4 regions of the Rhodococcus sp. MALMAid1271 genome follow, and region 4 is predicted to be linked to each of the others. Evidence: predicted binding sites of a transcription regulator. Region 4 holds the regulator's gene; each other region holds the start of a gene.
The links. Region 4 encodes LexA, which represses DNA repair genes until DNA is damaged. Its sites were predicted from a motif close to CGAACANNTGTTCG; they were not measured.
Positions count from the first base shown of each region.

Region 1: a site for LexA is predicted at 1,427-1,440, ahead of ACOQFP_RS09930 (HNH endonuclease signature motif containing protein). Genes of this name have one in related genera too.
Region 2: a site for LexA is predicted at 1,130-1,143, ahead of ACOQFP_RS23370 (error-prone DNA polymerase). Genes of this name have one in related genera too.
Region 3: a site for LexA is predicted at 1,214-1,227, ahead of cofD (2-phospho-L-lactate transferase). Genes of this name have one in related genera too.

Region 1 covers NZ_JBMIRQ010000067.1:229,069-232,353, forward strand. Annotated here, with positions in the region: gene ACOQFP_RS09925 (HNH endonuclease) at 287-628, opposite strand; gene ACOQFP_RS09930 (HNH endonuclease signature motif containing protein) at 625-1,299, opposite strand; partial or broken gene ACOQFP_RS09935 (DNA cytosine methyltransferase) at 2,055-2,480, opposite strand; gene ACOQFP_RS09940 (helix-turn-helix domain-containing protein) at 2,474-3,112, opposite strand; gene ACOQFP_RS09945 (hypothetical protein) at 3,223-3,285, opposite strand, start outside.
Region 2 covers NZ_JBMIRQ010000120.1:94,137-97,421, reverse strand. Annotated here, with positions in the region: gene ACOQFP_RS23375 (MMPL family transporter) at 1-1,050, opposite strand, end outside; gene ACOQFP_RS23370 (error-prone DNA polymerase) at 1,176-3,285, shown strand, end outside.
Region 3 covers NZ_JBMIRQ010000065.1:82,888-86,172, reverse strand. Annotated here, with positions in the region: gene cofD (2-phospho-L-lactate transferase) at 1-958, opposite strand, end outside; gene ACOQFP_RS08520 (WhiB family transcriptional regulator) at 1,673-1,906, shown strand; gene ACOQFP_RS08515 (metallopeptidase family protein) at 1,949-2,434, opposite strand; gene ACOQFP_RS08510 (DUF3499 domain-containing protein) at 2,507-2,917, shown strand; gene ACOQFP_RS08505 (phosphomannomutase/phosphoglucomutase) at 3,101-3,285, shown strand, end outside.
Region 4 covers NZ_JBMIRQ010000097.1:14,579-17,863, reverse strand. Annotated here, with positions in the region: gene ACOQFP_RS14660 (solute carrier family 23 protein) at 1-182, shown strand, start outside; gene ACOQFP_RS14655 (acyl-CoA dehydrogenase family protein) at 334-1,476, shown strand; gene lexA (transcriptional repressor LexA) at 1,566-2,243, opposite strand; gene ACOQFP_RS14645 (hypothetical protein) at 2,614-3,027, shown strand; gene nrdR (transcriptional regulator NrdR) at 3,128-3,285, shown strand, end outside.

The DNA.
Region 1 (3,285 bases), on a different contig from region 4:
CCGACGCACGCTTCTCCATCACCTGCTCCCGAGAGAACTGATGATCCGCCCAATCGTGATACCCCCACCCGGTACCCGTCTCATCCCACAACGCCGCGTCGACAAGTTCATCGGTGAGTTCCGGGCGACCCCCGAACGCCGTGACAACCGCAGACGGGACCATCCCATCCGTCACGTTCTGGGCGCACCACGTACCGCACCGAACCCACAACCAACCCGCCTCAGGAGACAGCGACATGATCTTCGGGTGCATCGCGAAGGCATCGTCGATACGGAAATACGGCATCTAATCTGCCTCCTCTGGTAGATCCTCGTAGCGGCCGTCGGCGGTCAGGAGAACGAACCGGCCGTGCATCTTGACGGCGTGATCCGCAGGGTCCTCGTAGGACTTGACCGCCCAACCGGCACGATGCGCCGCCTTCGGATGGGCCGTGATCCAGCCGTGGCAGTGGCGGACACCATCACCGCACGTATGCAGCAGGTTGACCACATCCCATGTGCCGCCCTGAGACCGGTTCTTTCGGTGGTGCACAGACTGGCCGACACCGATGCAATACCCGGGCACACCGACCTCGCAGAGGCCCTGCGATCGGTTGTAGACGGCAACACGCGCCGTCCGCTCGTTCACGACGAATTCCGCGGGCGTAGATCCGGCAGGCCAAGCTCTCGCCTTCGCATACGTGCGCGCTTGTCCATGTACTTCAGGGCGCACCCCAACTCGGCAGCACCTTCACTGACCGTCAATTCGCGCCGAACGATCCTTTCGACAATTGCGTCTCTCAAGACCGGGTCATACTTGACCTTCCCGTCAGGCAATCCGCGATAGGCGTTGGTGCGTCGAATGCCGCTCCGTTTGACCTGGGCCGTATGGCAGATAGAGCACCTCCTGTTACCTGCTCCGACCATTCCCTTTTCGTACGGGTGACCGTTGGGGCAATGGGTGCGGGTCGCGACGCCGCGCAGGTAGTTTTCGGCACCAGAGACCAGCTCGAAGTGATTGACGTTGACGCACATGCGAACTCGACACAGATGGTCCACAGTCAGACCGTCGGGAATCTTCCCGTTCACGCGCTCCCATGCGTAGCGGTGCGCGTACTGACCCTTCCGATCGAACAGGCGGTAGGAGAACTGACCGTAGCCATTTCCGTTGTCGGCACCGAGATACATCAGGCAGGGTCCGAGTTCGGGCCGATATTCCGGCCGTTCGCCCCATTCGGTCGCGCGCTTGAACCGGACTTCCGGGTCACGGACTCCGTGATTCCCGACCGTCCGAACGTCATTCGTGAACTCGCCGGCCATTAGGCCACGTCCGCGAGGAGCGTCGAATACGCGGCTGCGGCCTGCTGCGGACACACGCCGTTACCTATGGCCTTGAGCTGATGAGCGCGCGAGATAGGCACGCCCGTGACGTGTTTATGCGGGAGACCCATCATCCATTCGGCGAACGCAGCATTCAGCCGAGGACGCCCATTCGAGTTCAACTCGGTCGGGGCAGGCGCTGGCCGCGTCAGTCGCTCCCAACGTCGAACAGCGGGAGCGTAGCTGCCCCACTCAACACCGACACCGCGTCCAGTAGCGTCGTTCCCGAATGGTGCTTCGAATCCGGGTTGCTCCGATTCGCCGTCTTGTTCCTGGTGTCCTTTGAGTCCGTCGCGACGGGCGTCGGAAAGTGAACGGACACTGCAGAGATCGGCGGGCTTTTGCGGTTCGCCTGTGCCGGGTTGTCCCGCTGCTTGTCGGCGTCCGACGCCGTCACAGTCGGGAAGTAGTGACTCACTGCGACTAGATCCGGCGACCGCCTGGCGATCTCCGATGCGCACTCTCCCCGCGCCGTAGCCTTCGGGGTAGGAAGTATCCGGACCGTTCCCGGCAGAGTCGATTGATGACCCTTCGAGTTGAACGGCCCCCCTGTCCCGTCCGCTGCGTTCGGCGTCGGCAACGCCTTCAGCTCCTTCGTGAGATTCCGAGCGTGCCCATTCCCCGTGTCGGGCTGCGTCACCGGGGTCGGTAACAAGGATGAAGACACGCTCGCGGTGATGCGGTGCACCGATGTCGGAAGCACGAATGCTCGTCCACCGAACATGCATCCCGTCTTCGGCCAAGTCTCCGAGAACTCGGTCGAACCCCAGAGACCGGTGCCCGGCCACGTTTTCCAGGAGTGTGAATCGTGGTCGTAAATGGCGAATTGCTTCTCGGACGAAGGGCCAGAGGTGTCGTTCATCGTCGGTACCTTTGCGTTGGCCGGCCGCACTGAACGGCTGGCACGGATATCCACCGGTCAGGATGTCGACGGGTTCGATTGCGGACCAGTCGACTTCGGTGACATCGCGGTGGTTCGGGACTGTCGGCCAGTGGTGGGCGAGGATCTTCGATGGTGCGTCGTCGTACTCGCAGAACCAGGCGCGTTCGTTGCCGGGGAACAGTTGGTCGACTGCGAGGCCGAGGCCGTCGTAGCCGCTGAACAGTGACCCGGTCAGCATGTTGCCACCTGCCTTGCTCGCTGCGAATAGCGCTGCACTGTGCGAGGTTCCACACCGATACGCTCAGCGATCGCCGACTCAGGCATGCCTCGGCGACGAAGCAACTCAAACGCCGCCCACCGCTCCGACCGAGTAGCCGGCACCGACTTGCCGTCGACCAACCGATCGACCACGACAGGGTCCGGCTCGCCCGAATCGGTGCGCGTGGTCGGCACCTCGAATGGGTCGTCGATGTCGTCCCACTGCATCGGATGGATGAACCCACGCCGCGCGGCGAACGCCCGGGCCTTCGCGTTGCCGCCGTTGATGCCGAACCCGTCGTACACCTCAGCGACCTGCATGTGCGTCTCCCACGTCACGAACCGCTGACGCAGTATCTTCAGCGTCCACGACGTGTCCACGCCGAGAGCGGCGGAGATCTCCACTGTCGGGTACCCGAGGGCGAAGAGGCCGCCGAGGCGTCGATGCGTGCCGACCGACAACACCAGAGCCTGATGCTTACTCGGTCGGCCGTCGACAGACAGGATCGCGTCGGCAATGACCTTGCGGGTTTCCTTCTGCTGCCCCGACATGATGCGGACGACTGCCATAGGTGAGACACCTGCCGCGCGGACGATCATGCTGCGCGTCATCCCGACACCGAGGAGGCGACCGACATGCTCAACGATCGGGCCCGACGGAACCATCTGCGATCGATCGGTGACCGGTATCCGAGTCAGCGGCCGACCGATGTACGGCGTCCTCATTTCGACTTGCTCCGATAGTGAGTGAGGAGACGCAGGACCGCGCCTGTGTCCTCGGTGGT
Region 2 (3,285 bases), on a different contig from region 4:
TGCGCGGGCATCGCTGCGATCGGACGCCGAGCGTGACCAGGTCCAGGAGTTGATGCGCGTACCGAGAATCGCGAGCAGTGCGGGAACTGCGGTCAAGGACAGGACGGCCGCGCTCGCCACTGCCGCCATGGCTCCGAACCCGAGTGATCGGATCACCGCCTGTGGGAATACCAGCATGCCCGCGAACGCGCAGATCAACAGCAAACCCGAGAAGACGACGGTTTTGCCTGCAGTGGACACGGTCCGGACGGTTGCGTCGATCGTCGTCGACCCACTGCGTAGTTCCTCGCGGAATCGACTGACGATGAACAGTCCGTAGTCGATCGCCAGGCCGAGCCCCAGCAACGAGGCGACGTTGACCGAAAACGAGCTGACGTCGGTGAACTCGGTCAGTACACGCAGGATGGCCAGGGAGCTGAGCACGCTCAGGATGCCGACGAACACCGGGACCGCCGCGGCGATCACTCCGCCGAAGATGAAGACCAGCAGCAGCAGGGTAATGGGGACGGCGATGATCTCGGAACGGATCAGGTCGCTTTCGAGGGTTTGGCTGAGCGAGACTCCCACCACGGACGCGCCGGCGAACTGCGATTCGACACCGGGTACGACGAGTTGGGGAGGGAGTTCTCCGAACGTGTTGAACGTGACGCCCGAGTTCGCTCCGAGGGAGATCGTCGCCAGGGCTTTGGTGCGGTCTTTCGAGACCAGAAATTCTTTGGTGACCGGGTCTGCTGTCCAGTAGGAGCTGATGTTGCCGAGGGTGTACCGACTGCTGAATGTGTCGAGGGTCGCCTGCACCTGTGGTCCGATGTCGTCGATCGACTCGCCCTCGGGTGCTGTGTAGATCGCGACGATGTCCGGGGTCGGCTGGCCGATGCCCTGTACCAACCGTGCCACCTCGGACGATTCACTGCCTGCGTCGGTGTAGCCGCCCTCGCTCAGTTTCGAGAAGACACTCAGTCCCACTGCGCCGCCGACAGCGACAACGGCGACGACGATCGCCAGCACCCATCGTTTGTGCAATGCGACGAACGAGGCCCAACGGGTCACGACGGTGCTCCGGCTCTGTGGAAGTGGTAAGTGGCGTCTCGACTGTAGTTGATCGATGTCGGACCCCCGTGCTCTCATTAGAACAAATGTTCGATCATGCGACGATGCGGTGTGGGGAGGGCTCGATGGGATGGAACGACGGACCACCTACCTGGTCGGAGATGGAGCGTGTCCTGTCCGGACGTCCCAAGCCGGTGGTCGAAGGCGACGGGGGCGACAGCCCGGCCTGGTCACGAAAACGGGATCTCTACGAGCGCAGCATCGACAGGCCCGCGCAGTCGGTGACGCCGTACGCAGAACTGCATGCGCACTCGGCGTTCAGTTTTCTCGATGGTGCCTCACAACCCGAGGAGATGGTCGAGGAAGCGGTACGCCTCGGCCTCGAATCCATTGCCATCACCGATCACGACGGATTCTACGGAGTGGTGCGTTTCGCCGAGGCGGCCAGAGCCCTCGGCATCGGAACCGTATTCGGTGCCGAACTCTCACTCGACACCGATCGAACGAGGGCCGGGTCGACCGACCCCGACGGAACTCATCTACTGGTGCTCGCTCGCGGCCAGGAAGGGTATCGGCGGCTGTCGCGTCGAATAGCGGCCGCACACCTGGCCGGTGGAGTCAAAGGCAAGCCGCAGTACGACATCGACGATCTCACCGAAGCAGCGGGCGGGCACTGGCAGATTCTCACGGGCTGCCGGAAGGGGCATGTTCGGCGAGCGCTCTCGCGCGGAGGTTCGGAGGCAGCCGAGGCCGCGCTGCGCACTCTCGTCGACCGATTCGGCCCCGATCGCGTCACCGTCGAACTCACCCGGCACGGCATCGCGGACGACGACGAGTGCAACGACGCGCTGGCGACCATGGCTCGCAAGTTCGGCCTTCCGGTGATCGCCACCACGGCCGCGCACTACGCGACCCCGCGTAGTAGGAGATTGGCCATGGCAATGGCTGCGGTGCGGGCGCGAAGCAGCCTGGACGAGGCCGCCGGTTGGTTGGCACCGACGGGCGGCGCGCATCTTCGGTCCGGGGCGGAGATGGCCGAACTGTTCGAGCACTACCCGGGAGCGGTGCACGGTGCCGTCGAACTGGGTCGGCAATGCTCGTTCGATCTGACGTTGATCGCACCGCGACTGCCGCCCTTCGAGGTGCCTGACGGACATACCGAGATCAGTTATCTACGGCGGCTCACGTTCGAGGGCGCAGCCCGTCGGTACGGCCCGCAACCGGCGAATCCGGCGGCGTACTCCCAACTCGAATACGAACTCGACATCATCGAACGGCTCGAGTTCCCCGGTTACTTCCTGGTCGTCCACGACATTGTCGATTTCTGCAAGACACACGACATCCTCTGCCAAGGGAGAGGTTCCGCGGCGAACTCCGCTGTCTGCTACGCCATCGGCATCACCAATGTCGACCCGGTGGCCAACAAGCTGCTGTTCGAGCGGTTCCTCGCACCCGAACGTGACGGGCCTCCCGATATCGACATAGACATCGAGTCGGATCGACGAGAAGAGGCGATTCAGCACGTCTATGCCAAGTACGGCCGCACTCATGCTGCTCAGGTGGCCAATGTCATCACCTATCGCGGCAAGTCCTCGGTGCGAGACATGGCCCGCGCGCTCGGCTTCTCGCAGGGGCAACAGGACGCGTGGAGCAAACAGGTCACCCGATGGTCCGGGATCGGTGAGCACGAGGGCGAGGGTATTCCCGAGTCCGTTCTCGAGCTCGCGCGTCAGATCGAGGGCTTCCCACGTCATCTCGGTATCCACTCCGGCGGCATGGTGATCTGCGATCGGCCGATCGCAGACGTCTGCCCGGTCGAATGGGCAACGATGGAGAACCGAAGTGTGCTTCAGTGGGACAAAGATGATTGTGCCGCAGTGGGTTTGGTCAAGTTCGACATGCTCGGGCTCGGTATGCTCTCGGCGCTGCACTACATGATGGACCTGATCGCCGAACACAAAGGCATCGACATCGACCTCGCCTCGATCGACCTGTCCGAGCCGCAGGTGTACGAGATGCTCCAACGGGCCGATTCGGTGGGGGTGTTCCAGGTCGAGTCGCGGGCGCAGATGGCCACGCTGCCGCGACTGAAACCACGCAACTTCTACGATCTGGTCGTCGAGGTCGCCTTGATTCGTCCAGGTCCGATCCAGGGTGGTTCGGTACACCCGTACATCAAGCGCCGTAACGGACTCGAACCGGTGACCTTCGATCATCCGTCGCTCAAGAAGGCGC
Region 3 (3,285 bases), on a different contig from region 4:
TGCGTGCCATCACCGCGGTGGTCTCCGGGTCGGTCATCAGCAGGGGAACGGACTGTACATCCACTCCCTCGACGAGGGCAGTGTCCGTCGTGTGCACCAGCCAGGCATCGAGAATGCCGGTGCCGCTTCGGCTTCCGTAGTGGCGGCCGACGGCCTGCGCCGTGGTCTCGACACCGATGACCGACAGGCACTCGTCTGCCATGCCGCGCAACGGCTTACCGTCGATCACGGGGGAGAGGCCGACGACCTTGGCCGCCGTCGTGCGCAGCGCCCCGCGGATTCCGGGTACTGCGAGGATTGCACCGACGCTCACCACCGGATTGGACGGCGCGAGGATCACGGCATCGGCTTCGGCGATCGCCTCCACGACTCCCGGTGCGGGAGTTGCCTGTTCGGCACCGATGTTGGCGAAGCTGTGCGTTGGAATCTGTGCGCGATATCGAACCCACCACTCCTGGAAATGGATTGCGCGCTGTGTCTCACCGCTCGGGTCCTCCGGATCGGTAACCACGACGTGGGTCTCCGAACGATCGTCGGTGACGGGCAGCAGGCGGACGCCGGGCTGCCATCGGTTGCACAAGGCTTCGGTAACGGCCGACAGAGGAAAACCGGTACGCAGCATCCGACTGCGGATCAGATGCGTGGCGATGTCACGGTCTCCGAGGCCGAACCAGTCCGGATCGGCACCGTAGGCCGCCAACTCCTCCCGCGCGTTCCATGTCTCCCCGACGTGGCCCCAGCCGCGCTCGGGGTCGATACCGCCCCCGAGGGTGTACATACACGTGTCGAGATCCGGGCAGATGCGCAGGCCGTGCATCCACACGTCGTCGCCGACGTTGACCACGGCGGTGATCTCGTGCGTGGGATCACCGTCGGACGAGGAAGTGCCGAGCAGGGTTTTCAGACCTTGCAAGAAGCGGGCTCCACCGACGCCGCCGACCAGAACAGTAACTTTCACAACTGACGAGCCTAATAGGGTTGCGACGATGGTCGGCCAGCGCCTACCGGGACCGTTCCGGCGGCCCGTGTACGAGGTCGAGAACCGTCGCGACACGCGCGGGACAGGCTCCGATCCGGGGAGACAGCCGATTTCGGGCATGTGATGGTATTGGATTTGTTCGATCGGCTTGACCGCGACACACCTGGCCGTGTCTAATCACAGGTATGTCATTCAGGGTTCGCAGTACGAGTTCGATTGCAGCGAACCTGGTTTCGAACACTCGTTCCCTCCGTCTTCGCCCCTGAGTGGACGTCGAGTAGAGGTCGAGGGTTGGACGGGCGTGCTGTGCTTGCCCGGACATGGTAGCTCGATCGAATACCGGCGCGGGGCAAGGTATTCGAGCACGGAATGACCGAAAGTATCTGCGCTAGCACAGGTGAGGAGGCGGAAGCGATGTATGACGAGCACGTGACACGTGATCAGCGGGGCGGTCCCACTGCACACCTCAGCGCTGTCGACGACGCGCCGCAAACCGAGTCCGACAACGGCGCAGATTCGAGCGTCACGTTCGACGCGGGGTCTGCGTACGTAGCCCGAAACAACAACGACGCCGAGGCCGATGCAGTCGAGTTCGAGGTCGAATCGGATTCGGATGCCGACTCGATGCCGTTCGTTGCCGAATCGGTTCCGCCGTCCAAGCCCTTCCTCAGTCTCGTCGCGGGATTCGACGAGATGTTCGAGGAAATCGAGGATCAGTGGCAGGAGCGTGCGTTGTGCGCGCAGACCGATCCCGAAGCCTTCTTCCCGGAAAAAGGCGGTTCCACCCGTGAGGCCAAGCGAATCTGCTTGGGCTGTGAGGTCAAGGACGAGTGCCTCGAGTATGCGCTCGCGAACGACGAGCGGTTCGGTATCTGGGGTGGACTGTCCGAGCGCGAGCGTCGTCGGCTCAAGCGCGGCATCGGCTGAGCGGCGGGGTTCGATTCACCGCTCGGTAGACGACACCGGGCATCACTGTTCGGCGCTGGCGGGATCGATCTCGTCCGGATCTATCCCCAGATAAGTCGCAACCTGTTCGACGAGAACCTCGAACAGTAGATCCTCGAGATCTTCCGGGTGCTTGGCACGTCGTTCGAGGGGACGGCGAAAGAGCACCACCCTGGCGCGTGTCGTCTCCCCGCGCTTGTCTATTCCGGCCGGCACCAATCGCGACAGTGGAACCGGTCCCTCCGCCACCACCTCGGGTGGCCACGTCACCGACTCCGGGTCGAGCGCTCTGATCTTGGGCACTTCGTCGACGGCGATGTCGAGCTTCGAGAGCTTCTCGTGCCACCTGTGGTCGATACGCGCAAACGCCTCGAGGACCAGTCGATCGAATTTCTCCGCTCGTGAGCGCCTGGCCGGGATGTCCTCGGGCAGTACCGGTCCGCGGATGCCACGGCCGTGGCGTGTCACCGACCGAGAGTTGATCCTGCGTGCGGAGGAGAATCGGGGCATGGTGGGAGGTTATCGCGCTCGCGCGGTGTGTCGGTCGTTCGGTCGGTTGCACCTACCGGATAGTCTGCACACGTGAGATCACTGCGTGGCTGCTGCAGGCCTGGTTGCAACCGTTCTGCCGTTGCAACGCTCACATATGTCTACTCGGACTCCACTGCGGTCGTCGGCCCGCTCGCCACTGTGGACGAGCCGCATTCCTGGGATCTGTGCGAGATTCACGCGTCGACGACCACCGCGCCGAAGGGGTGGGAGCTGGTCCGGTACGAGGGTGGTTACTCGACATCGACGCCCGACGAGGACGATCTGACCGCACTCGCGGAGGCCGTGCGTGAGGCCGGTCGTGGCGATCGCATGCGCTCCGAGGACCGTGAGAGCACCGACCACTCGGGCTCGCGCGCGCCCGAGAGCGAACGTCGATCGGCTCCTGCTGTTCGGACGGGCAGGCGCGGCCATCTTCGAGTTCTCCCCGACCCCACGTCCTGATGCGCACCGACGCCGTGTGCGCCGGTCCGACTGGCCGGTACGACCGCTGTCTGGCAAAGTTTTCGCTCAGGACCTGAACGGACCGTGGCAGTTGCCGATGTCGGTGTGGTTCGCACCGTTCCCCACCCCACTCGACGACGCTGCTGTGCGGCGTCGTCAGAACGATCACCAGGAGACTTTTTCGTGGCCCGAACCGTAGAGTCCGTGAACGCAGTCATCAAGGCCTATGACGTCCGTGGCGTGGTCGACGAGCAGATCGACGCGGAGTTCGTGCGAGACGTCGGTGCATCGTTCGCCCGCTTGGTTCGAGACGAGGCAGGGGCTGCGCAGTCGGTCGTGATCGGTCACGACATGCGTGATTCTTCGCC
Region 4 (3,285 bases):
ATTTCGCCGATCCGATCAATCTGATCGTCGTTGCTGCGGCCCTCGTCGCGGGAATCGGCGACCTCACGCTGACCGTCGGATCGGTCGAACTCGGCGGTATCGCATGGGGTTCGCTCGGCATTCTTCTCGGCTACCCGATCGTCTCGGCACTCGCGAGGCGCGCAGGCAACGGCGGGCGTTAGCGGGTCTCGGTCACGGATCGCGCGCGTTTTGGTCATCGACCGCCGCCGCGCGCCGAACGTAGTGTTGGATCGCGACGTCAGTCGTACCGACGACCGCGATCGGAACCAGACCGCAGGTCGAAGTCGGTACGCACCGAACAAGGAGATCTGCGTGGAACGCACACTTTTCGAGCCCGAGCACGAGCTGTTCCGGGAGTCCTACCGGAAGTTCCTCGAACAACACGTAGCACCCAACCATGCGAAGTGGGAAGAGCAGAACATCGTCGATCGCGGCGTCTGGGTCGAGGCCGGTAAGCAGGGCTTCCTCGGAACGGCCGCGCCGGAGGAGTTCGGCGGCGGCGGCGTCAAGGACTTCCGCTACAACGCCATCGTCACCGAAGAAACCACCCGCGGCGGCTACAGCGGTATCGGATTCACCTTGCACAACGACGTCGTCGCGCCCTACCTGATCGACTTGGCCAACGACGAGCAGAAGCAGCGCTGGCTCCCCGGATTCTGCTCCGGTGAGTTGATCACCGCGATCGCCATGACCGAGCCCGGCACCGGAAGCGACCTGCAGGGCATCAAGACCAAAGCAGTACGTGACGGCGACGACTGGATCCTCAACGGGTCGAAGACGTTCATCACCAACGGGATCAACGCCGACCTGGTGATCGTGGTGGCCTGCACCGACCCCGAGAAGGGTGCGCAGGGCTTCAGCCTGCTGGTCGTCGAACGCGATATGCCCGGGTTCGAGCGTGGGCGCAATCTCGACAAGATCGGCATGAAGGCCCAGGACACCGCCGAGCTCAGCTTCACCGACGTGCGCGTGCCTGCCGCCAACCTGCTCGGTGAAGAAGGCATGGGCTTCATCTACCTGATGCAGAACCTGCCCCAGGAACGCCTGTCGATCGCAGTGGTCGCCGCGGCAGCCATGGAATCGGCACTGGACATGACGATCCAGTACTGTCGCGACCGCAAGGCTTTCGGAAAGTCGATCGGCAAGTTCCAGAACACCCGATTCGTCCTGGCGGAGTTGGCAACCGAGACCACCGCCACCCGCATCATGGTCGACAAATTCATCGAACTGCTCAACGCAGGCACCCTGACCGTTCAGGAAGCCGCGATGGCGAAGTGGTGGACCACCGAGAACCAGGTCAAATTGATCGACCGGTGCCTACAGCTGCACGGCGGTTACGGCTACATGAAGGAATACCCGATCGCCAAGGCGTACATGGACTCTCGCGTTCAGACCATCTACGGCGGAACCACCGAAATCATGAAGGAGATCATCGGGCGCGGCTTGAACCTCTGATTCGCCCCCCGACGGACACGAAGGGCCGCAGCACAGACGTGCTGCGGCCCTTCGCATGTCAGCCCTTCGCCTGTCGGCGGAGAGGTTCCCTAGAGCTTGCGCATCACGGTGACGACCTTGCCGAGGATGGCGGCATTGTTGCCCGGAATCGGCTCGAACAGCGGGTTGTGCGGCAGTAGCCACACCTCGCCCTTGGACCTCTTGAAGGTCTTGACCGTCGCTTCGCCGTCGATCATCGCCGCGACGATGTCTCCGTTGTCTGCCACGGATTGCTGACGGACGACAACCCAGTCTCCGTCGCAGATCGCCGCGTCGATCATCGACTCGCCGACGACCTTGAGCAGGAACAGTGAACCCTGACCGACCAACTCGCGGGGGAGGGGAAAGACGTCCTCGACGGCTTCCTCGGCGAGGATCGGACCACCGGCGGCAATGCGTCCCAGGACGGGTACGAACGTCGGCGTCGGGAGTCGGTCCTGATCCTCCGCGGAACCGTCGACCGCGGCGGCCGCCTGATCGGCCTGAACCTCGTCGAGCCCGCGTACGTCGACCGCCCGGGGACGGTTGGCGTCACGTCGGAGGAATCCCTTGCGTTCGAGGGTGCGTAGCTGGTGCGCGACGGAGGAGGTCGAGGTCAGACCCACCGCGTCACCGATCTCGCGAATGCTCGGCGGATATCCGCGTTCGGTGACCGAGGCTCGGATGACTTCGAGGACCTTCCGTTGGCGTTCGGTCAGCCCCGCGGCGATGTCGGTGCCGACTTCCATCGCCTTGGGTGTCGGTTCGGCGGCCGGCTTGCCTGCCGCAACCTTCGTGGCCGCCGTCTTGGAACCCGTCGTCTTCGAACCCGTGGTCGACCTCGTCGAGGTCTGGTCCTTCATGCTGTCGGCCTCCTGCTGGTGTCCTGGATCCGGTCTGCGTGCGTCGGTCTGCGCGGACTGGAGTTGATGGTGTCGACTCGTGTGGCGTGTGGTTTCTGCCACGAATCTAGCGTGTATCAGCTGTTGAATCAAACATCTGTTCGACTCGTGTCGCGTTTTCTGCAGACTTTGTCGGAGCCCCGTGATAGAACTTCGAACAAGCGTCCATCGAACGCCTGATCGAACAATCGATCCAACGAGCGAAGTCGAGGTTCCGATGACCATCATCACCGATCGCCCCACCGCTGCAGGTATCCGTACCCGGTCCACCGTGGTGGAGCGTCGTCGCCGGGTTCGTCCCGCGCTTCGGAGTTCGGTCGCCGCACCGGGGGTCACGACCGCGCGTCGTGTGCAGCCGACCGCGTGCCTGCCGGTGCTGGCCCCGTCCCGGACCGAGGTCACCGATCGCGAGCTGGCCGATCGTGAGTTCGACGAGACCTCGGCTCACTTCGCGGGCCAGCCGGTCCGGACGAGATCGTTGGTGCTGTGGGTGCTCGCAGTTGTTGTCGTGGCCGGCGGCCTGATCGGCATTGCCAATGTTCGGGCAGCTGCGCCGGATGCAGCCGTGCAGCCGACCGGCGTGGTGGAGGTCCACAACGGAGTTGTCGTCGAGTACGCGCCGGGCAGGTGACCACCGGCCCCATCGCTCGTGGGCAGACTGAGTATCCTCGACTGACTGCTCCGACACACATGTTTCACGTCGGAGCATCGGCTACGACGGAGGCTCCTTCATGCATTGCCCGTTCTGCAGGCACCCCGATTCACGCGTGGTCGACTCGCGAGACATGGACGAGGGGCAGGCAATCCGGCGTCGCCGCTCCTGCCCGGAATGTGGCCGGCGCTTCACCACTGTCGAGGCCGCCGTGCTCGCCGTCGTGAAGCGCAGCGG